2 regions of the Arthrobacter sp. MYb224 genome follow, and region 1 is predicted to be linked to the other one. Evidence: predicted binding sites of a transcription regulator. Region 1 holds the regulator's gene; the other holds the start of a gene.

Region 1 (11,192 bases):
CCGAACGGCAGCAACGTGGAATTTGTGGTTCCCTCCGAACCGCTGATCAACGATGGCGTCGCGCAGCTGAAGATGCGCGTGCACGAGCGCGGGGTGGGGGAGACGCTCTCCTGCGGCACCGGGGCGTGCGCCGCGGCGGCCGCCATGCGCTACTGGGCGCGCGGCACCGCACTGATCAACCAGTGGGCCGTCGAAGTGCCCGGCGGGCTGGTCGGCGTGGAATTCGCACCCACCGGCGACGGCAAGGAAGACACGATCCTTTCGGGCCCCGCCTCGTTGGTCGCCCGCGGCGTGATCGGCGCCAGCTAACCCACGACGAAAACAGCCTGCCACCGAATCTTTCGATTCGGCGGCAGGCTGTTTTGAATAAAGTTCAAATCCGGCTAGGCCGGACGGGAAACTTTCAGCACGCGGAAGGCCTTGGCTGTCGCCTCGCGGGTGATCTTCCAGTCCGCCGGCAACTGGGTTCCCAGCCACTTCTGCAACGAGTCGCTGCCCAGATTCTTCTGCACCACCAGCCAGGCGTCGCCGCCCGGTGCCAAGCGCGGAAGCCACAGCAGCAACAGTTCGTGCAGGGCTTCCTTGCCGATGCGGATCGGCGGGTTTGACCAGATGGTGTCGAATTCAAGTCCCCGATCCACCGAGTCCGGGGTGCCTACAGTGAGATTGGCCAGCCCCATGCTTTGCGCATTCAGCTTGGCAAGTTCGATGGAACGCTCGTTGACGTCCACGCCGAAAACTTCGGACTCCGGGCTCTGCAACGCGGCGGTCAGCGCAATCGGACCCCAGCCGCAGCCGATGTCCAGGATCCGCCCGCGCGGGGTCGGCACATGCTCCAGCAGCACGGCGGTGCCCTTGTCCAGCCCGGCGGGGGAGAAGATGCCCGGCGCCGTCTGCACCTGTCGGCGCTGGCCGTTCAATTCCACCGCGATGCTGCGGCGTTCGTCGGCCGAGGCGGGGCTGGCGCTGAAGTAATGATCCGAGGTCATGCACCAAAGATTATCGCCTGCGCGCAAAGCCGGGCAAACAACGTGAGCTACGCGATATAGGCGCACGGCGCGTTCCACTGATAGAGTTTTACCTATGACTTTGATTTTCGTCTAATACGTAACCCACTCGGTTACCAGGGTTCCCCGGAGAGCCGGCGCTGATTTTGCGCGCCCACCGGACACATGAACCTGCAGACGGCAAGGTCCTTTTCTTTTTCTTTCTGGATTCTTCGCACCCCTTCGTGCCCCGCCGCAGTCTCTTGGTAACCGCCCCTTCACCTGATCACCGACAGCAATTTGTCTTGAGCACAAGGACCGGTATGACCGAACACCCACCGACATCTGATCGCGCCACCTCGCGAAGTGGGGGTACCCCGCACTATTCTGTACAGAGAAGTTCTTCTAAGGAGACCATGACTAACTCCGAGTCACACGAGCAAGACGCGGCATCAATGGATGATGCCCAGATCAAGGCAGCCATCGACCGCATTCTGGCGGCCGACGACGCGCAAGCCCCCGCCGTATTCCACGCCGACGAACCGGTCGAGGAGCACATCTTCTCCGGACAGGCGACCGCGCTGAACCGCTTCTCCGCCGAGCATTCATCCTTCGACGGGGACCAAGACGATTTAGCCGACCGCCGGGCGCTACGCCGCGTGGCCGGGCTCTCCACCGAGCTCGAAGATGTCACCGAGGTCGAATACCGCCAGCTGCGCCTGGAACGCGTGGTGCTCGCCGGCATCTGGACCTCCGGCAGCGTCACCGACGCAGAAAACTCCTTGCGCGAACTCGCCGCGCTGGCCGAAACCGCCGGCTCCGAGGTGCTCGACGGGGTCGTGCAGCGCCGCAGCAAGCCCGATTCCTCCACCTTCCTCGGGTCCGGCAAGGCCATAGAGCTGCGCGACATCGTCGCGTCCACCGGCGCCGATACCGTCGTGGTGGATGCCGAACTCGCCCCCTCGCAGCGCCGCGCGTTGGAGGACATCGTCAAGGTGAAGGTCATCGACCGCACCGCGCTGATTTTGGACATCTTCGCGCAGCACGCCAAGAGCCGCGAAGGCAAGGCCCAGGTCGAACTGGCGCAGCTCGAATACCTGCTGCCGCGCCTGCGCGGCTGGGGCGAATCCATGTCCCGCCAGGCCGGTGGCCGAGTGGGCGCCGCCGGTGGCGGCATCGGTTCGCGCGGTCCGGGCGAAACCAAGATCGAGATGGACCGCCGCCGCATTCGCGACCGGATGGCCAAGCTGCGCCGCGAGATCAAGGCGATGAAGCCGGCCCGCGAGGCCAAGCGCGCCAACCGCAAGCGCAACCAGGTCCCGGCCGTGGCCATCGCCGGCTACACCAACGCCGGCAAGTCCTCGCTGCTCAACCGGCTGACCAACGCCGGGGTGCTGGTGGAGAACGCGCTGTTCGCCACCCTGGATCCCACCGTGCGCCAGTCGGAAACCGCCGACGGGCTGACCTACACGCTGGCCGATACCGTCGGATTCGTCTCCAACCTGCCCACCCAGCTGGTGGAGGCCTTCCGCTCGACGCTGGAAGAAATCGCCGACTCGGATCTGATCCTGCACGTGGTCGATGCCTCGCATCCGGACCCCGAAGGCCAAATCCAGGCGGTGCGCACGGTGCTGGCGGAGGTCGACGCGCTGAACATTCCCGAGATCATCGTGCTGAACAAGGCCGATGTGGCCGACCCGATCGTCATCGAACGGGTGCGCAACCGCGAGTCGAACACCACGATCGTTTCGGCGCGCACCGGGGAAGGCATCGAGGCGCTGCTCGAGCAGATCAGCAGCTCGATCCCGCGGCCCGAGGTGCAGTTGGAAATCCTCATCCCCTACGACCGCGGAGACCTGATCGCCAAGCTGCACCAGAGCGAATCGGAAATATTGGAAAGCGAACACACGGATCACGGAACCCGGATGATCGTCAAGGTGCGAGAATCCCTCGCGGTTCAGTTGGAGACTTTCAACCTACATGGATAAGCAAGAGCAGGTCCTGGACCTTCTGGAAACCGCGGTGACCTCCATGGGCGGCCAGATGCGCGTCGGCCAGCAGCAGATGGTCAAGCATATGGTCGAGGCCCTGGAGGACGAAAAACACCTGCTGGTGCAGGCCGGCACCGGCACCGGCAAGTCGATGGGCTACCTGATCCCGGCGCTCGCCCATGCGCAAACCAGCGCGAAGCCGGTGATCGTGTCCACCGCAACCCTCGCCTTGCAGTCCCAGATCGTGGGGCGCGATGTGCCGCGGCTGCTCGAAGCGCTCAAGGGCAAGCTCTCGCGTCCGATGGACGTGGCCCTGCTCAAGGGCCGGGCCAACTACCTCTGCCAGTACAAGCTCGGCGGCGGGTACCCGGACGACAGCGAGGGAACGCTGTTCGAAATGGACGCGCCGGCCGCGCCCGCCGGGCAGATGTTCTCCCCGCTGGCCGCCGAGGTGCTGAAGCTGCGCGACTGGGCGGAGAAGACCGATACCGGGGACCGCGACGAACTGGTCCCCGGGGTCAGCGACAAGGCCTGGAAACAGGTTTCGGTCTCCGCCATGGAATGCCTGGGCGCCCAAAAGTGCCCGATGGCCGATGAGTGCTTCTCCGAAATGGCCCGCGCGCGGGCCGCCGAATCCGACGTGGTCATCACCAACCACGCGCTGCTCGCGGTCTCCGCCTTCGAGGGCCTGTCCGTGCTGCCGGACTTCGAGGTCGCGATCATCGACGAGGCCCACGAGCTGCAGGACCGGGTCACCAGCTCGGTCTCCGGCGCGCTCTCGGCGCGCGGGGTGCTCACCGCCGCCGGCGGCGCCAAAAGGCACTGCGGCGTGAACGTCGACGAGCTCACCAAGGCCGCCGGCCGGCTGGAAAAATCGCTCACCGGGGTGCCCACGGGCTTGCTGGAGCGCGGGCTGCGCGAAGATATGGGCCTCGCGCTGAACGACATCGTCGAACAGGCCCGCCTGGTGCTGGCGCTGTCCAAGCCGGAGGCGAACGCCCCGGCGGACGGCGGACGGCAGACCGCCCGCTCGCAGATGCAGGCGGTGATGGACGACGCGATCCGCATGCTCGAAGCCGAGGAGCGCCGCGAGGTGCTCTTCACCTCCCGCCCGCGCGAATTCATCGAGGGCCGCGGCTACGTGGAAACCGAGGACAGCCAGCCGGCGACGCTGAACGTCGCGCCGCTCTCGGTGGCCGGCAAGCTGCGCGAGGGCCTGTTCGACGGGCGCACCGTCGTGCTCACCAGCGCCACCCTGGCCATCGGCTCGCAGTTCGATTCGGTGGCCGGATCGCTCGGGCTCATGGGCCAGGGCGCCCCGTCCTGGACCGGGGTGGATGTGGGCAGCCCGTTCGACTACCCGAACCAGGGCATCCTCTACGTCGCGAAGCACCTGCCCAAGCCCGGGCGCCAGCTGGCCGCGGAGACGCTGGACGAGATCGAGGACCTGATCACCGCCTCCGGCGGCGGCGCGCTGGCGCTGTTCACCTCCAAGCGTTCGGCCGAGGAAGCCGCGGCGATCCTGCGCGAGAAGCTCGATGTGAAAATCCTCTGCCAGGGCGACGCGAGCATGAAGTCGCTGGTCGCGGACTTCTCCGCGGAGCGCGACACCTGCCTGTTCGGCACCATGACCCTCTGGCAGGGCGTGGACGTGCCCGGGGATTCCTGCCGCCTGGTGATCATCGACAAGATCCCTTTCCCGCGCCCCGACGACCCGATCTCCAAGGCCCGCACCGAGGACGTGGCCAAGCACGGCGGCAACGGCTTCATGCAGGTCTCCGCGACGCACGCGGCCATCCGCCTGGCCCAGGGCGCCGGCCGGCTGATCCGTTCGGTGCAGGACAAGGGGGTGGTCGCGGTCCTCGACTCGCGCATGGCCACCGCCCGCTACGGCTCGTTCCTGAAAAGTTCGCTGCCGCCGATGTGGCCGACCACCGACAAAAAAGTCATCACCGGCGTGCTGCAGCGCCTGCAACCGGAAAAGTAGCCGGCGCCAAACCGGCCACGCCCGCTTTTCCACACCCTGCGCCCGATCCGCCGGCACCCGCCCGCGGACCGTGCAAGGTGGTGGGTATGGAAGAACTCACCAGCAACCAGGCGGCCCTCGGGGCGATGGCCCAGGCCATCACCACCCTCGATGCCGCCTGCGCGCAACTCTCTTCCCAGGAACTGCCCGCCGGCCAGGCCGCCTACTTCGCCTGGCTGGCCGAACGCACCGCGCAGACCCTGTCCCGCCTGCAGATCCACGCGGCCGACGCGGTTCAGCGCAGCGGCAGCCACCAGCTGGATACCGAATCCCTCGATGCCATCGCCGACGCCGGCGCCGCACCCACGGACGAGCAGCTCGCCGCGCTGCACGGCACCTGCACGCTGGGCCGCAGCAGCTTCAAGGACGCCGCGGACCTGCACTCCGGCTGGCTGGGCATCGCCCACGGCGCGGCTCTCTCCCGGCTCGCGGCCGCCGGCTCGCTGATCGCCAAGGTCTCCGAGGCGGGGGAGCGGACCACCCCCGATTGCCCGCAGCTTGCCGCCCACTTCGCGAACCGCAACGTAGATCCGCGCCCGGCGATCGGCGCCGCCCGGGCCATCCGCAACGCCGAAGCGGACCTGCCCGGCCCGCAGGCCCGCGCCCAGCTCGAAGCGCAGGCGGTTAAGCTCATCGCCCAGGAACCGGCCAGCGCCGCGAAGCACCTGTCCGGCCTCATCACCGAGCAGCTCCAGGCCCAGCGCCCGCCCGAGGCGCTGTTCGCCGAGGCAGGACTCTTCCCTCGTGGCACAAAAGGCGGACTGGTCATCTACCAGCTCAAGGTCTTCCCGCACGATGCCGAACTCATCGAGTCGCTCCGCGCCAAGATCGACAACCCCAACACCATCGCCGGCAACCGCGAGCAGCTCAACGAGCTCGTCCACGCCAGCTATCCCAACCACGCCGAGCCCGCCGCATCGGACGAGCCCGCCCCATCGGTCGAGCCCGGAACCCCGGTTGCGCCAACGCCAACCACCCCCAAGGAATGGGACGATGCGCCGAGCATGCCCGGTTGGGCCCGCGCCCCGGCTGCCGAAGCGACGGAAGCCGAACCACCGAAACCACCCAGCAACCTCGCCCCGCCGCCCGAACGGCCCTTCGAAGACCTGAGCCCGGCCCTGCGCCACCTGACCGGATTGCTCGCGGTGCTGCGTGCCAATCGCGTCGGCGGCAAAAATCCGGGCGCCGGGCTGATCGCCCCGCAGGTGATCGTGCACCTGAACTACGAGAAAATGCTCGCTGGCGCCGCCAGCTTCGCCAGCACCGAAAATGGCCTGCCGCTGACCGCGGCGGAGGCCCGAACGCTCATGTGCAATGCCGGAATCTACCCGGCGGTGCTGGACGGCAAAGGCCAACCGCTGGATATCGGCCGATCCAAACGGCTCTTTCCGCCGCATATGAAACGCGCCCTGGCCGCCCGCGACCGCGGTTGCCTCTACCCGGGCTGCCGGATGCCGGCCAGCCGCTGCGAGGCGGACCACGTCGATCCATGGGAGGAGGGCGGACAGACCCGCGTGGATCGTGGCGTTCTGCTCTGTCCCATGCATCACCACGCGCGCCATGCCGGGCTTTTCAACCTCGTGGTGGCCGAGGGCAAACCTCCGGCGGTGCTGCTGCCCAAATTCTTGGACCCCGATCAACAACCGCGACGCAACACCTACTGGTTCTCGGCCGCCGAAGTGCTCGCGGCCTGATCCCGCCCGCTCGATGTGCTCGATGCCGGCGGGCGAAGCGGCTACGCTGTTGCACACAACCGGAGAATTGAGCAGTGGGAGCCGACTCGTGAATGAAGCGCAGCATCAGCCAGGCAACCACGACCCCGAGCACTGGGAGGCCCTAGCCGCGGTGGCAGGCGAGGACCTGCACGCCAGATTCGGCCATCGGCTCATGGGCCTGCCCGGCACCTGGATCGGCTCGCTGCATGCGACGCCTACCGCGCCAGCGCCTGGCAAACGCCCGCGCCCCTGGTCCGAATGGCACTACTGGTGGCAGGCGCACTATCTCGACGCGATCCTCGACGCGGCTTTCCGCGAGCTGCACTCCGGTCACCGGTGCGCGGCCCAGAGGCACTGGCGGCGGGCCAACCAGCTGCTGCGCGGCATCCTGCTGCGCAATTTCGGCCGCTTCCCGAATTACTTCTACGACGACATGGCCTGGTTGCTGCTTGCCAGCCAACGGCTCAATGGGCTGAGCCAGCAGCTCACCGCCCGCCCGGCGCTGCTCGCCACCCTAGCCATGCGTGCACTGGCTCGACAGCTGGTGCGCGGCCAAGACGAGAAGCTCGGCGGCGGGCTCTACTGGTCGCGCAAACGCGACTTCAAGAACACGCCCACCAACGCCCCGGCGGCCCTGTATTTCGCACGCATCGCGGACTTGAGCACCGCCACCGGGCTGCTGGACTGGCTGCGTCGCGAGCTCTACAGCACATCCTCCGGGCTCTACCTCGACGGCATCCGCCTGACCGCCGGCGGCCCGCGCACCGAGGAAGCGATCTACACCTACAATCAGGGCACCGTGCTCGGCGCATTGCTGGCCACCGGGACCGCTGAGCATCTGGCACAAGCCGCCTCGCTGATTCAGGCGATCAACGACCAGCTCGCCACTGCGGCACAGGGCCTGCGCCTGGAATCCGGCGGAGACGGCAATCTGTTCACTGGAATCCTCTGCCGCTACCTGGCGCTCGCCGCGAACGACGAACGTCTGCCCGCTGAGACCCGCCGCACCGCCGCGCGATTGGTCCGCGACACGGCGAGCCAGATCGCGGACCGGGTCGAGACGCAGCTTTCGGCGGCCACCCAACGCTGGACGATCCTCCAGGCAGCCGGGCGCGTGAGCCTGCCGCCGAGCCACCTCAGCGCAAAATAAAAGCCATCCGGTCTCACCGACAATGGGTGAGGCCGAATGGCTCGTTGGAATAAACTTGCCTGCTACAGCGAACGCATCACCGACACGACGCGTCCCATCACCGTGGCCGCGTCGCCGAGAATCGGCTCATAACGCGAATTCTGTGGCAGCAACCAGGTGTGGCCGTCGCGCTGACGGAAGGTCTTCACCGTGGCTTCCTCGTCAAGCAATGCGGCCACAATATCGCCGTTCTCCGCGGTCTGCTGGCGACGGACGACCACCCAGTCGCCATCGCAAATAGCCGCATCCACCATCGAATCGCCCGATACCTTGAGCATGAACAGCTCGCCGTGGCCAACCAGCTGGCGGGGTAGGGAAAAGACGTCTTCGACGGTTTGCTCCGCCAAAATTGGTCCACCGGCGGCGATGCGTCCGACCAAGGGAACCATTGTGGTGTCTGCCGAGGAGCTCAGCTCAATGACCTTCGTGTCCTCAGCGGGTTCCGGCGCGCTCAGCGGCTCGCTGCTTCCCTCGCCGTCCTCTGCAAGCTGCAGCGGAAGCAGAATCTCCATCGCTCGTGGACGCCGCGGGTCGCGACGAATGTACCCAAGCTTTTCGAGCTGACCGAGTTGGTGAGTAACGCTCGAAAGGCTTTTGAGCCCGACCGAGTCGCCAATCTCACGCATCGACGGCGGGTAGCCATTCTTGCCGATCGCACGCTGGATGGTTTCGAGGATCTTTTTCTGACGTATCGTCAGCGAACGGGCGTTCGACCGGGGAGTGCGCTGTGATGCTGACATGTATTTTTGCCTTCCCTTGCATTCGGTCCTCAGTTCGAAGCTACAAACTGTCGGTGCCCAATGTTGTGATGTATTCATTGATCGACTACTTCGAAATCTTAGTTGATCGCAGGGCTTCTTTCAAAGATTTGTTCGAAAACATCTGGACAAGTTCGATCTGGCTCTGTTAGAAAAGATGTACTAGTATCGAACAGGTGTTCGAAGATTGTATTCGAATATTGGTTCGCATCACCCGTAATCGTTGAGGAGAAAAAGTCGTGGCAACTCTGGCACTTCACCCACAGCAGAGCAAGACACCAATGAGGATCCGCATCAACCGTCGCGGTTGGGCAGTACTGGTAGGCATACCGGTCTTCCTGCTCACGATCGCCGCGGCGTTCATGTTCACCATGTTCACCAGCAGCGCCCAAGCGTCCACGGACCTTCCCACCGGCCCGGCGACGGTGGAAGTCACCGTGATTCCCGGTGACACCCTATGGGGGCTGGCCAGCGAGTACGCCGTAGGCTACGAAGTCAACGCGGCGATGAGCCACATTGAGGAATTGAACTCCATCGATGCCGGTGTGTTGTACGCCGGGGACACTTTGGATATCCCGGTACTCTCGAACTAAGTGCCAGCTCACTATTGTTACCTGTTCTTGTCGTGGATTCACCGGCGAGAGTGCCTCAGCATTAGAATTAATGCGTGAATGACCGTAGTGAACTTCTGAGTCAGCTGCCCTTGCGTGAGAATCTCCGCGGGCTATCCCCATATGGAGCGCCGCAAATTGACGTCCCCATTCAGCTGAACGTCAACGAGAACACCCATCCGTTGCCAGCGACCGTTGTCGATGCCATCGCTCAGGAAGTAACCAAAGCGGCTGCCAGCCTAAATCGTTACCCGGATCGTGAATTTACCGAATTGCGCGAGCTGCTCGCCGACTACCTTGGTCACGGGCTGACCTCCGACAACATCTGGGCCGCAAACGGCTCCAACGAAATTCTCCAGCAGATCCTGCAGGCCTTCGGCGGCCCGGGGCGCAGCCTGCTTAGTTTCGTCCCCACCTACTCGATGTACCCGCTGCTCGCCAGTGGCACCGATACCGAATTCATTGCCGGAAACCGCGCCGAAGATTTCACCCTCTCGGCCGAATCCGCCGCCGCGCAGGTGCGCGAACACCGCCCAAACGTGGTATTCCTGTGCTCCCCGAATAACCCGACCGGAACCGCACTGGGCCTAGACGTCATCGAAGCGGTCTATGAGGCCGCCAGCGAAACGGACGCCATGGTGATCGTGGATGAAGCCTACGCAGAATTCTCGCTGGCAGGTACTCGATCGGCGCTTACCCTGCTCGAAGGGCGCCAGCGCTTGATCGTCTCGCGCACGATGTCCAAGGCCTTCGGCCTGGCCGGAGCCCGCGTGGGCTATCTCGCGGCGGCCCCCGAGGTGACCGACGCGATTCGCCTGGTGCGTCTGCCTTACCACCTCTCCGCGGTCACCCAGGCAACCGCCATCGCGGCGCTGAAGAACATCGAGCTGCTGCTCGCGCAGGTCGAAGACATCAAGACCCAGCGCGACCGCATCGTGTCCACGCTGATCGATCTCGGCTTGAAGCCATCTGTCTCGGATTCGAACTTCGTCTTCTTCGGCGGACTGGAAGATCCGCACGCCATCTGGCAGGGCCTGTTGGATGCCGGCATCATTGTCCGCGACAATGGAATCAAGGGAACGCTGCGCGTCACCGCCGGCACCGAAGCCGAAACCACCGCCTTCCTGGAGCACCTGGCCTTGTTGCTGGGTGCACAGAAGTAGAATTCACACACAAGCGAAGGAAGACATGTCTGCCGAATTGATTGGCGCTCGTCGCGCCCGGATGGAACGCGAGACCAGCGAATCATCAGTTTTCGTCGAGTTGGACCTGGACGGAACCGGGGTCTCGGAGATCAGCACGAGCGTGCCGTTCTATGACCACATGCTCACCGCCCTGTCCAAGCATTCGCTCATCGACCTGACCGTGCGCGCCACCGGTGACACCCACATCGACGTGCACCACACGGTCGAAGACGTGGCCATCACCATCGGCGAGGTGCTGCGCGTGGCCCTGGGCACCAAGGCGGGCATACGCCGCTTTGGCACCTCCTACGCACCGCTGGACGAGGCGCTGTCCCGTTCGGTCGTTGACGTCTCCGGCCGCCCGTACCTGGTGCACGGCGGGGAACCCGCAGGCCAGGAATACCACCTGATCGGCGGGCACTTCACCGGTTCGATGACGCGGCACGTATTCGAGGCCATCACCTTCCACGCGCAGATCTGCGCGCATATCGAGGTGCTCTCCGGGCGCGATCCGCACCACATCGTCGAGGCCCAATTCAAGTCATTCGCTCGCGCGCTGCGTGAAGCGGTCGAGCCGGACGCCCGCATGGGCGACAAGATCCCATCCACGAAGGGTGCCCTCTAAGTGGCGAAAAAAACTGTCGTCGTCCTCGATTACGGATCCGGCAACGTCCGCTCGGCCGTGCGCGCGCTGGAAGCCGCCGGCGCCGAGGTGGAGCTGACCGCGGATCC
Region 2 (11,192 bases), on a different contig from region 1:
CCCAAAGAGAAGCGTCGCTATGGTTATTATGTTTTCCCAATGCTTTACGGGGAGCGCTTCGTTGGTAGGGTCGATTTGAAAGCCGACCGCGCGAAGGGCGAATTGCAGGTAAATTCGGTGCATTATGAGGCGCACGCACCGAACGAAGTTGCTGCTGCCTTGGAAATTGAACTCGGACGAATGGCGCGCTGGCTTGCCTTAGACAACGTGAAATACAGGCTGTGAACAGCCTGTTAGCGCAGTTCCTATTTGCATGCAGAACACCAAACCGCCCCGGGAAATAGCAAGTTGTGCTGTTTTCCTCACGTAGACTAAAGACGCCAGAATTTACTGTGCTTGAGATATTGGGAGCTACCACGTGGCATCATTGCTAGAACGTATTTTGCGTACCGGCGACAAGAAGATTCTAAAGACTCTTCGAGCTTACGCCGACACGATCAATACGTTGGAAGACGAATTTCGCGACATGTCGGACGAGGAGCTTAAAGCCGAGACCGATAAGTTCCGTGCTCGTTTAGCAGAAGGCGAAACTCTTGAAGCATTGCTTCCGGAAGCTTTCGCGGCCGTTCGCGAGGCCTCAGACCGAGTTCTGGGCATGCGCCACTTCGACGTGCAGCTCATGGGTGGCGCTGCACTGCACCTGGGTAATATCGCAGAAATGCGTACCGGTGAAGGTAAGACCCTGGTTGCGACTGCGCCGGCTTATCTGAATGCCCTGTCCGGTAAGGGCGTGCACGTGGTGACCACCAACGACTTCCTCGCGCAGTATCAGTCGGATCTTATGGGTCGTGTTTTCCGATTCCTCGGCTTGAGCTGTGGTTGCATCTTGTCCAATATGGATCCAGCCGCGCGGCGTAAACAATACGAGAACGACATTACCTACGGAACGAACAATGAATTCGGATTCGATTACCTGCGCGACAACATGGCATGGAATAAGACCGAACTTGTCCAGCGCGGACACAACTTTGTAATCGTCGATGAGGTCGACTCGATTCTGATCGACGAGGCACGTACGCCATTGATCATTTCGGGCCAAGCATCAGGCGACGTGAACCGTTGGTACACCGAATTCGCCAAGATCGTCAAACGCCTCGACCGTGAGGATGACTATGAAGTCGACGAAAAGAAGCGCACCATCGGTGTGCTGGAAGACGGTATCGAGAAGGTCGAAGACTATCTTGGCATCGACAACCTGTACGAATCGAATAACACCCCGCTGATCGGTTTCCTGAACAACGCTATTAAAGCCAAGGAACTGTTCAAAAAAGACAAGGACTACGTCGTTGTCAAGGACGAAGTCATGATCGTCGATGAGCACACCGGACGCGCCCTTGAGGGCCGCCGCTATTCCGAAGGCATGCATCAGGCCATCGAAGCCAAGGAAGGTGTCAGCATTAAGGCTGAGAATCAGACCTTGGCGACCATCACCTTGCAGAACTACTTCCGCATGTACGACAAGATCTCGGGCATGACCGGTACCGCGCAGACTGAAGCCGCCGAATTCATGGGTACCTACAAGCTCGGTGTCGTCGAGATTCCAACAAACCGCCCGGCCATTCGAAACGATCAGGCCGACCTGATCTACAAGAATGAAGTTTCCAAATTCAATGCGGTCGTCGAAGACATCGCCGAACGTCACGGAACCGGACAGCCCATCCTGGTGGGTACCACCAGCGTTGAAAAAAGCGAATATCTGTCGCGGCTGCTCTCCAAGGGCGGCATTCGCCACGAGGTGCTGAACGCTAAACAGCACGCACGCGAAGCTGCAGTCGTTGCCATGGCGGGTCGTAAAAATGGCGTCACCGTCTCCACCAACATGGCCGGACGTGGTACCGATATCATGCTCGGCGGCAACGCCGAGTTCCTGGCCGTCGCCGAAATGGAACGCCGAGGATTGGATCCGGAGAACCATCCGGAGGAGTACAACAAGGTCTGGGACGAGGTCTTTGCGAAAGCCAAGGCCACCGTGGCTAGCGAAGCCGATGAGGTCACTGCGCTCGGTGGGCTGTACGTGCTTGGCACCGAGCGCCACGAATCGCGGCGTATCGACAACCAGCTGCGTGGTCGTGCGGGTCGTCAGGGTGACCCGGGTGAGTCCCGTTTCTACCTCTCGATGACCGATGACCTGATGCGGCGGTTCAACTCCGGCATGGCTGAACGCATCATGAATAATCCGTCGATGCCAGACGAGGTGGCCCTGGAATCTAAAATGGTCTCCAAGGCCATCGAGTCCGCGCAGGCGCAGGTCGAGGGAGTAAACGCCGAACAGCGTAAGAACGTGCTGAAATACGATGACGTGATGAACCGTCAGCGTGAAGCAATCTACGCCGACCGCCGCGCGATCCTAGAAGGCGAGAATATCGACGAGAAGGTCAGCCACTTCCTCGAAGACGTCGTGAAATCCATGGTCAACGAGGTCACTCTGGTTGGCAACCCGGATGATTGGGACCTGAAGCAGCTGTGGACAAACCTCAAGCAGCTTTACCCGATCGGCCTCACTGTCGATGAAGTGGTCGAGGAGGTGCACGGCGTTGGGCATCTAACTCCACAGTTCCTTGAAACCGAGATCCTCTCGGACGCTAAGTACCAGTATGAACTGCGCGAAAAGGCCATCGGCTCCGAGGTCTTGCGAGATCTCGAACGCCGCGTCGTGCTTTCCACGATCGGTCGCAAGTGGCAAGAGCACCTGTACGAGATGGACTATCTCAAGGAAGGCATCGGTCTGCGTGCCATGGCTCAGCGCGATCCGTTGGTTGAATACCAGCGCGAGGGATACACCATGTTCCAGACCATGATGGAATCCATCCGTGAAGAAAGCATCGGAACACTCTTCAACCTCGACGTGCCAGCCGGATCGGAAACGAGTCAGGAATCCTCCGGTGCAGTGGGCGAACCGGCCGTTCCGAAGAACTTGCAGTTCACCGGGCCTGACGAGGACGGCGAAGCCAGTACCCAGGCCAAGCAAGCTTCGAACCCGGCCAAAAAGAACAAGAAAAGTAAGCGCCGCTAAAGCATTTCCACACTGGTGATTTGCCATCGTCCGTGCCATGGCTCAATTCTGAGAGCTACGGCGCGGACGCGGTGTTTAAAGGCCACGATGACCGAGCATTCGTAGGCACCGGATATCGTAGGCCACAAATGCAGCGAACGTACCTCGCCGTGGCTGGTGCCCGGCATCGGCTGGACGGTGTAGCCACCGGTTTGCAGAATTGCCTGCGAACGAAGCTTTTTTACGCATTCGGGGTCCATGACAAAAGCCAATTGGCTCACCGAACGATATCCAGCGATGATCTCGAAGATCGCTCGGGACACCGCATGAGAGAGTTCGACGACGGTCTTGCGCTCGGATGGTGCAATCGCCGGTCGATGAAATATGCGATCCATGGCCAACGAAATTTGCTGTGGCGATCTGTTGGCGTTGGGCTGGCGATGTTCTGCGGTGAAGCGTAGCGGTGTGTTTGGGCAGCTGCCTGCCCTGCTATTTCTTGTCCGGTTGGCAAGCAGCTCTGACTCGATGCTCACGGTGTTTTCCTCCCTAGTCGGTTTTGGGCAACTGCAGTTCGATACCAAGCCGCAGCAGATTTGGGTCCTCCCCGATCACCTGGCGGTTCAACTCATATATTTGCGGCCAAAGCTCGGCAATCTCGGCAGGCGATCCGTGTCTGTTGAGCAAGTCGTTGGCGATGCTCCATAAGGTTTGTCCAGATGCGACGACTACATGATCCGGTTGCGCAGAGGCACTTTTTCGGTCATTCCCGGATCCCAGAAGTCGGTTCATAGGAATGCTCAGTGAGCCAGGAAACCAGCCCGGTGTTGGGATTTCGGTATTTGGCTGTGCTGAGGCAGTTTCTGGGCTGTGTGGCAAAGATGCCAGCTCTCCGGTTTGGTGGTGCGAGATATCCGGGTGAGGAGTCGTCGCGCCGTTGGCAATGCCGGTTCCGGACAGTGCCAACGTTGTTCCTAAGATCGGGCCCACTGCACGGTGAGCCAAGCTTGGGGCCAACCGGATCAACAATTCCAAGAAGCCGCCATGCCCGTGGCGTGCCGCGTTAAATGCCGCGCGCAGGAGAGCATAAAAAATCAGGTACGCACCAAAGAGGACTCCGGTGCCAAGCAGAAATAACACCAGCAAGTTCTGCGACATGTCGCCAGCTGGATCGAAGTGGGGCCGTGAACGTACGGCCCATTCGGCCAAGGCCAACAGGATGACCAACGTTGCACCAGTCAGCAGGCCGACCATGAAAGTCTTCCTTAAGCGGAACATCCATCTCGCCTCTTTTTATGTAATTTGATGCAGTTTGCTGTAGTTAGATATAGATGATGACACTTTAATTGATTTTATGGAAGAGGGTTTCCCGAAAAACTCTTCTCTCGTACAGTGGGCGCATGCGATGGGATTCCCTTTTTGAAGATCTTGAGGCCCAGGCCGAAGCCCAACTGGCGGCACAGTTCCGCGAAGAGGTAGCGGAAAGTATTCGTATCGAACGAGCTACAGAGCAAATGCATGAGCGCTTGCTTCGGCTTCAAGGATCGGCAGTTGCCCTGAAGCTGGCCGGCGAATACGAAATAAACGCAAGGCTTGGCCCCATCGGTAGAGAATATTTCTGCCTCGAAAATGAAGGCAAGCGTTGGCTGGTGAAGAATTTGGCGCTGCGTTCACTGGAAATGAATCAGATCGGTTCTAACCTCGCAGGGCGCTTGTCGCCAGTAAAGTTCTCCACCGTGGTTCGCGGCGTGCTGCGTGATCGCCAGCGAACCTTGGCATATGACATCAACGGCAAGCCAGTAGCCGAAGGAACCTTGTCGCAGGTAGGTAAAGACTTTCTCATCATTGCGCTTCATCCCAGAGACGATTACGCGCGTGATCGCAGTATCACCGGCTATCAGCTCCTGCCGCTAGATACGGTCGGCTGGGTCCAAGTCGTCGATGTCTAATAATCCACAGGCCCCGGAATAGGTCTTCACACCAACCGAAACTTGTCGTAGGCTCTCGAAACAAGTAGCTAGCGCGGGCAAAGGACAGAGCATGAGCGGCGAACAGAACACCGGCACGACCCGTTCTGCTAGCGCACCGCGAGTAAAGCGACCGACGTGGAAGGACCCGAGATTGGCCCTGGGCGCGGTCCTGGTCGTGGCTTCAGTGGTTGGCACGGTTTATCTCGTGCGCGAACTGAACCACACCACAGAGGTTTATGTAGCCGGAGCAAACATCACTCTGGGAGAAGAACTCTCGACGCAAAATCTTCGAACTGAGAATGTGAAACTCGGGGAATCCGGTGTTCAATACCTCGAAGCGAATCCGGAGCTCATTACCAACGCCCGCGCCAATACCTTCATTGGAGCCGGTGAGTTCATCCCGAACGACTCCATTACGCACAACGAATTGGGCTCCCGCCGGCCAATCAATATTGATCTGCCAGCGGATCTTACGCCGGCGATTACCCCGGGTAGTTTCGTCGATGTATGGATTGCCCAACGTGAAAAGGGCGGTTCGGCGTACGGAGTTCCAGAACAGTTGGCAAGCATGGTGGAAGTCTCTGCACGGGTTGCCCGCGCAGGGGGACTCGTGAATCAAAACGGTACCAATCTGGAGCTGCTCGTCGAACCCGACCATCTCGAGCCATTGCTTCAAGCCTTGGCTAACGAATCGAGAATTATCGTGATCTACAATCCAGCCGGTACCCAGCAATGAGTATCTCGGTGGTGGTCTTGGGAAATGGTGAACACGTTGTCCGCCAAATCGAAGGGTATCGCGGCGAGTTGATGGTCACTCGCGTATGTGAAGATATTGCGGAGGCCGTTGCGGCCTGTGCGGTGGGCGCAACAGACGTGCTGTTGGTGTCCGGTCGGGAGCTGCTGCCGCCACTGGAACAGATCGACGCGGTGATTTCGCAACAAACGGTGCTGGTACTGCTGGACGAAAAACCTCGAAGCGGTGGCACCACCCAAGGAATGCTCGAAGTAATTGAGAGCGTTCCAATGCTGGAGCTAGAACTACTCGTGGTGCAGGCGCTTCGTGAATTGACGCATCCCGATGAGTTAGACGAAGCACAGGTCACCGAGGCCTCCGCGCAAGCGACATTGTCGACCGGAAAAATTGTCTGCTTTTGGGGCGCGGCGGGTGCACCGGGCCGAAGCACGGTGGCGCTGAACTACGCTGTGGAAGCCGCGCTCTCAGGAAAAACGGTGGTGATACTGGACGCCGATACTTTTGCCGCGTCCATTTCCATACAGCTGGGTCTGCTCGATGAATCCGCATCTATCGCGCAGCTTTGTCGCGTGATTGACTCGGGATCACGCGAACCTGCAAGGTTGGATGCAACTTGCTTGAGCGTCGAAGTTGGTACTGCGATACTCAAAGTAGCCACCGGTCTGCCCCGGTCAAGCAGGTGGCCGGAGGTGAGAGCCTCTGCGCTACGTCGTGCGACAAGTGTCTTGCGTGAACACAATGATTTGGTGGTGCTTGATGTCGCATCGCAGGTGGAAATGGACGAACAACTGAGCTTTGACACCCAAGCGCCTCAGCGCAACGCGGTCACCGTGGAGATGCTTCGCTGTTCGGATGAAGTATTTATGGTTGTCGCCGCAGATAGCGTAGGGATCCCGCGCGCCCTTCGAGCGATCGATGAATTGGAAGATCAAGTCCCCGGAGTGAGTCTGCAGATTGTTTTCAATAAACTCGGTGCTGCGAATACCGGGCATAGCCCCAAACGGCGTCTCCTGGAAACCTGGGATCGGTTCGGGCCCAATCATTGCATCGCTGGATACCTGCCCCAAGACGTGGTGAGCTGCAATGCGGCGCTACTAGCCGGATCGCCCTTGGCTGAAATCGCCCCTAAGAGTACATTGCGTACTGAAATACGAGGTTTGCTGGGCATTAAATCCACGGAAAAGAGACGGAAGCGACTGAGTCGTCGAATCGGCTGAAACCTTGAACTTTGGTACTCGAAAACACGGTAGTGTGGTTTCTATCGGAGATCCGCAAAGACGCGGATTAATTAGAACTTCGTTCTTGGAGGCGTTCACTTGAACTCGTCGGAATCCAGCATGTCAGAATCATTTATGGATGCGACACTCACCTCGCAGTTGGTGAGCGAGTACTATGGCCAAATCGCTAGAGAAGATGTCGCGGCGTTTACGCCCGACGAGCTCGAGGCGCGAGTAGCCGCACACTTGGAAATCGGATATGGCCGCGACGTTGATACGGCCAATGTATCTATTACCCGCAACAATGGTGTTTCGGTGGTACATATCGTCACCGACGATATGCCGTTCTTGGTTGATTCGGTCACCGCGGAGCTGGTCCGGCTTTCAGCCCCAATTCAGCTCGTCGTGCACCCGACTTTCGTGGTCTCCCGCGATCGAGACACCGGACTGATCAAAAAGCTGTCGCACACGGGGTTGCAGCACGTTGCCAGTGGCGATACGGCTGCCCTGTCGGATCTAAGCACGCTGACCTCGATCGACACCCATACCAAGGTTGAATCCTGGATTTCGGTAGAAGTCGCACGCGACCTCTCCGACGATGAAGCAGTGACGATCGTTGAAAATTTGCTGAAGGTCCTTGCCGACGTGCGGGTTGCCGTGCAGGACTGGCCCGCAATGCTGGATCGTGCAAAGAGCATTGCCCAGACGCTGCCGCAGACCGCCAACGCAGGCGAGATTGCCGATCTCGATCAGGCGGTAGAGCTGCTGAACTGGATGTCGGACGGTCGTTTCACCTTCTTGGGCTACCGCGACTACTATCTGACCACGGAGCACGGAGAAGACGTACTCGTTGCCCGTGAAGGAAGCGGGCTAGGGCTCATGCGATCCCTGGAGGACCAGGGCCCACAGCACCTGACCAAGCGTGGCCGCGCGACGGCCCGCGACAAGCGCGCATTGATCATCACGAAAGCGAACTCGCGTTCCACCGTGCACCGCGGAGTCTACCTGGACTATGTGGGGGTTAAGAGCTTCGATGCCAGCGGCGAAGTCAATGGTGAGCGTCGCTTCATTGGGTTGTTTGCTACCAAGGTGTACACCTCGAGTGTGAAAACCGTACCGGTGGTGCGTGAAAAAATCGAAGCGGTCCTGAAAAGTACCGGATTCGCCCGAGACTCGCACTCCGGCAAGGACATCGTCACGATCCTAGAGTCCTACCCGCGCGATGAAATGTTCCAGATCTCGGTAGACGACCTGACCGAAATTGCATTAGGCATTCTGCGTCTGCAAGAGCGTCGCCGCACCTCGGTCTTCCTGCGCACTGACTCCTACGGGCGCTTTGTGACCGCAATGGTGTATCTGCCACGCGACAGGTTCTCCACCGATGTGCGACAGCGTATCGAAAAAGAGCTGGATTCCAGCTTCAATCCGGTGTCCACCGAATATGAAGCGCAGCTCGGAGCCGGCGCCTTGGTCCGGCTGTTCTATCGACTTCGCCTTCAGCACCATGGGTTGACCCCGGTGGTGGATCGCAAGGCGTTGGAGAATCGAATCGCCAAGGCAGTTCGCTCCTGGAACGACGCGATTACCGACACCGCACGGAATAGTCTCGAACCGGGCGAAGCCAACCACCTGGCCAATTCGTGGGCCGGCGCATTCCCTGCAGCGTACAAGGTGCAATTTGAGATTGAAGATGCACTGGCCGACATTGATCTGCTGGAGGAGCTTGATGCTCCGGATCAGCAAGGACCAGTCGTTTCCTTCTACGATGCTGCCAATGACGAAGATTCCGCTGTCACCAAGCGAATGAAAATCTTTGTAGACCGGCCGTTGCTGCTTTCAGGGATCCTGCCCGTACTGCAGGATTTGGGCCTTGATGTGGTTGATGAGCGCCCTTATGAGCTGAACCCCGAAGGCATCGGCGAGCGGTACATCTATGACATGGGGCTGAAGGTTGATCCAGAAATCGACTTCGCCACCATCGAAACCAAACTTGCCGACGCGTACTCTGCCGTGGTTCGCAACGCCGCCGAATCGGACAAGCTCAATGCGCTGGTGCTGTGTGAAGGGTTAAGCTGGCAGGAAGTCGCCATGCTTCGTGCCTACGCGCACTACCTTTTGCAGCTTGGCATTTCGAATTCCACCGGATTCATCGCATCGACCCTGGTCAACAATGCGGCAGTGACACACGGTATCGTCGATTTGTTCCATGCCACCTTCGATCCTTCGCTCTCTGCTGCGGCTTCAACTTCGGCACGGGATCAGGCTCTGGCACAGATCGACGAAGCACTTGAAAATGTGCCTACCTTAGACGCGGACACGCTGCTTCGCCGTTTCGTAAAGGTCATAGAGGCTACCAAGCGGACGAACTACTACACCGAACGTCTCGCGCTGGCCTTCAAGCTCGCACCCGAAGAGATTGACTTTGCCCCATTCCCACGGCCAAGGCATGAAATGTGGGTCTACTCGCCACGTGTCGAGGGTGTGCATTTCCGGTTCGGTGCGGTTGCCCGCGGTGGCCTGCGCTGGTCCGATCGTCGAGAGGACTTCCGCACCGAAGTGCTGGGTCTGGTCAAGGCGCAGATGGTCAAGAACTCGGTGATTGTGCCTACCGGAGCAAAGGGCGGTTTCTACGCCAAGCAGCTACCTAGTCCGGCAGTAGATCGGGCAGCTTGGATGGAAGAAGGCAAAGCCTCCTACCGCATCTTTATCCGGACCTTGCTGGATTTGACCGATAATCTGGTCACCGATGAAAATGGCGAGCACGTCGAGTCACCAGCTAATGTGGTGCGCCACGACGGGGATGACACCTATCTGGTAGTGGCTGCGGACAAGGGCACAGCAAGCTTCTCAGACATCGCCAACTCGATTTCGCAGGAGAAGGGCCACTGGCTGGGTGACGCCTTCGCCTCGGGTGGCTCCGTAGGCTATGACCATAAAGGCATGGGCATTACCGCCCGTGGCGCATGGGAATCGGTCAAGCGCCACTTCTTCGAACTTGGTCTGGATACTCAGCGTGAAGAGTTCACCGCTGTAGGCGTTGGCGACATGTCAGGCGACGTCTTTGGCAATGGACTACTGCGCACCCGTACCGTGAAGCTGGTCGCCGCATTCGACCACCGCGACATTTTCCTAGATCCAAACCCGGCGCCGGAAGCCTCCTTTGTCGAGCGCCAGCGGCTATACGATCTTCCGCGCTCCAGCTGGGCAGACTACAACAAGGAACTGATTTCCGAAGGCGGCGGAGTCTACTCCCGCAGCTTGAAGTCGGTCCCGATTAGCGTGCAGGTACGCGAAGTCCTGGGCTTGGACCCCTCGGTCACTAAGCTGAGCCCAAACGAATTGCTCAAGGCGATTCTGTCGGCACCAGTTGACCTGCTCTACAACGGCGGCATCGGAACCTATGTGAAATCCAGCGCCGAAACACACGCACAGGTGGGCGATCGCGCCAACGACGCGATCCGTGTTGATGGCGGCGCAATTCGCGTCAAGGTCATCGGCGAGGGCGGAAACCTGGGCATGACGCAGCTTGGCCGCATCGAGGCAGCCCGCAATGGCGTTATCCTCAATACCGACGCCATCGATAACTCTGCCGGTGTAGATACGTCGGACCGTGAAGTCAACATCAAGATCTTCGTAGACCGGCAGATCAAGGCGGGAAAGCTCACCGCTGAAGAACGCACCGATTTCTTGTTGTCGATGACGGACAATGTGGGCGACCTGGTGCTGCAGGCCAATTTTGATCAGAACGTGCTACTGCTGAACGAAAAGCATGCAGCCAAGGTCTGGGCTCCCGCCTACGAGCGACTGATGCAGTGGCTGGAAAAAAACGCTGATCTGAATCGTGAGCTGGAGTTCCTGCCAAGTAGCGACGAGCTGGAACAGCGCAAGAGCGCTGGTGAGATGATGACCGCGCCGGAGATTTCGGTGCTGGCCGCCTACGCCAAAATTCAGCTCGCGCATGCGCTGGCTGAATCCGATCTGGCGGATGATCCGTACTACGTAGCGACATTACGCCGCTACTTCCCGCAGCAGCTAGTGGATCGCTTCGGCGATCAGCTGGAAACTCACCCATTGCGCCGGGAGATCATTGCGACCGTTGTTGCCAATGACATCATCAACATCGGTGGGGTCACCTATGTCTTCCGTGCCATGGAAGAAACCGGTGCAAACGAAGTCCAGATCGCCAAGATGTTCACCGCGTTGCGTGAAATCTATGGTTTCGACCGGCAATTCGCTGCGATCAACCTCCAACCCGCTGGTAC

What was found. Region 1 encodes LexA, which represses DNA repair genes until DNA is damaged. Its sites were predicted from a motif close to TCGAACANNTGTTCGA; they were not measured.
Region 2: CQ017_RS03155 (LysM peptidoglycan-binding domain-containing protein) is a predicted target of LexA. The motif match lies at 4,359-4,374, and genes of this name have one in related genera.

What each region holds. Positions count from the first base shown of each region.
Region 1 is NZ_PCPU01000012.1:44,063-55,254, reverse strand. Features, by position in the region: gene dapF (diaminopimelate epimerase) at 1-309, shown strand, start outside; gene CQ017_RS16830 (class I SAM-dependent methyltransferase) at 384-989, opposite strand; gene hflX (GTPase HflX) at 1,310-2,974, shown strand; gene CQ017_RS16820 (ATP-dependent DNA helicase) at 2,967-4,964, shown strand; gene CQ017_RS16815 (HNH endonuclease signature motif containing protein) at 5,051-6,697, shown strand; gene CQ017_RS16810 (glycoside hydrolase family 76 protein) at 6,786-7,868, shown strand; gene lexA (transcriptional repressor LexA) at 7,931-8,647, opposite strand; gene CQ017_RS16800 (LysM peptidoglycan-binding domain-containing protein) at 8,905-9,258, shown strand; gene CQ017_RS16795 (histidinol-phosphate transaminase) at 9,333-10,439, shown strand; gene hisB (imidazoleglycerol-phosphate dehydratase HisB) at 10,465-11,085, shown strand; gene hisH (imidazole glycerol phosphate synthase subunit HisH) at 11,086-11,192, shown strand, end outside.
Region 2 is NZ_PCPU01000001.1:657,801-668,992, reverse strand. Features, by position in the region: gene CQ017_RS03170 (winged helix-turn-helix domain-containing protein) at 1-225, shown strand, start outside; gene secA (preprotein translocase subunit SecA) at 359-3,013, shown strand; gene CQ017_RS03160 (Rv3235 family protein) at 3,010-3,525, opposite strand; gene CQ017_RS03155 (LysM peptidoglycan-binding domain-containing protein) at 3,539-4,243, opposite strand; gene CQ017_RS03150 (hypothetical protein) at 4,390-4,938, shown strand; gene CQ017_RS03145 (hypothetical protein) at 5,111-5,695, shown strand; gene CQ017_RS03140 (hypothetical protein) at 5,692-6,930, shown strand; gene CQ017_RS03135 (NAD-glutamate dehydrogenase) at 7,051-11,192, shown strand, end outside.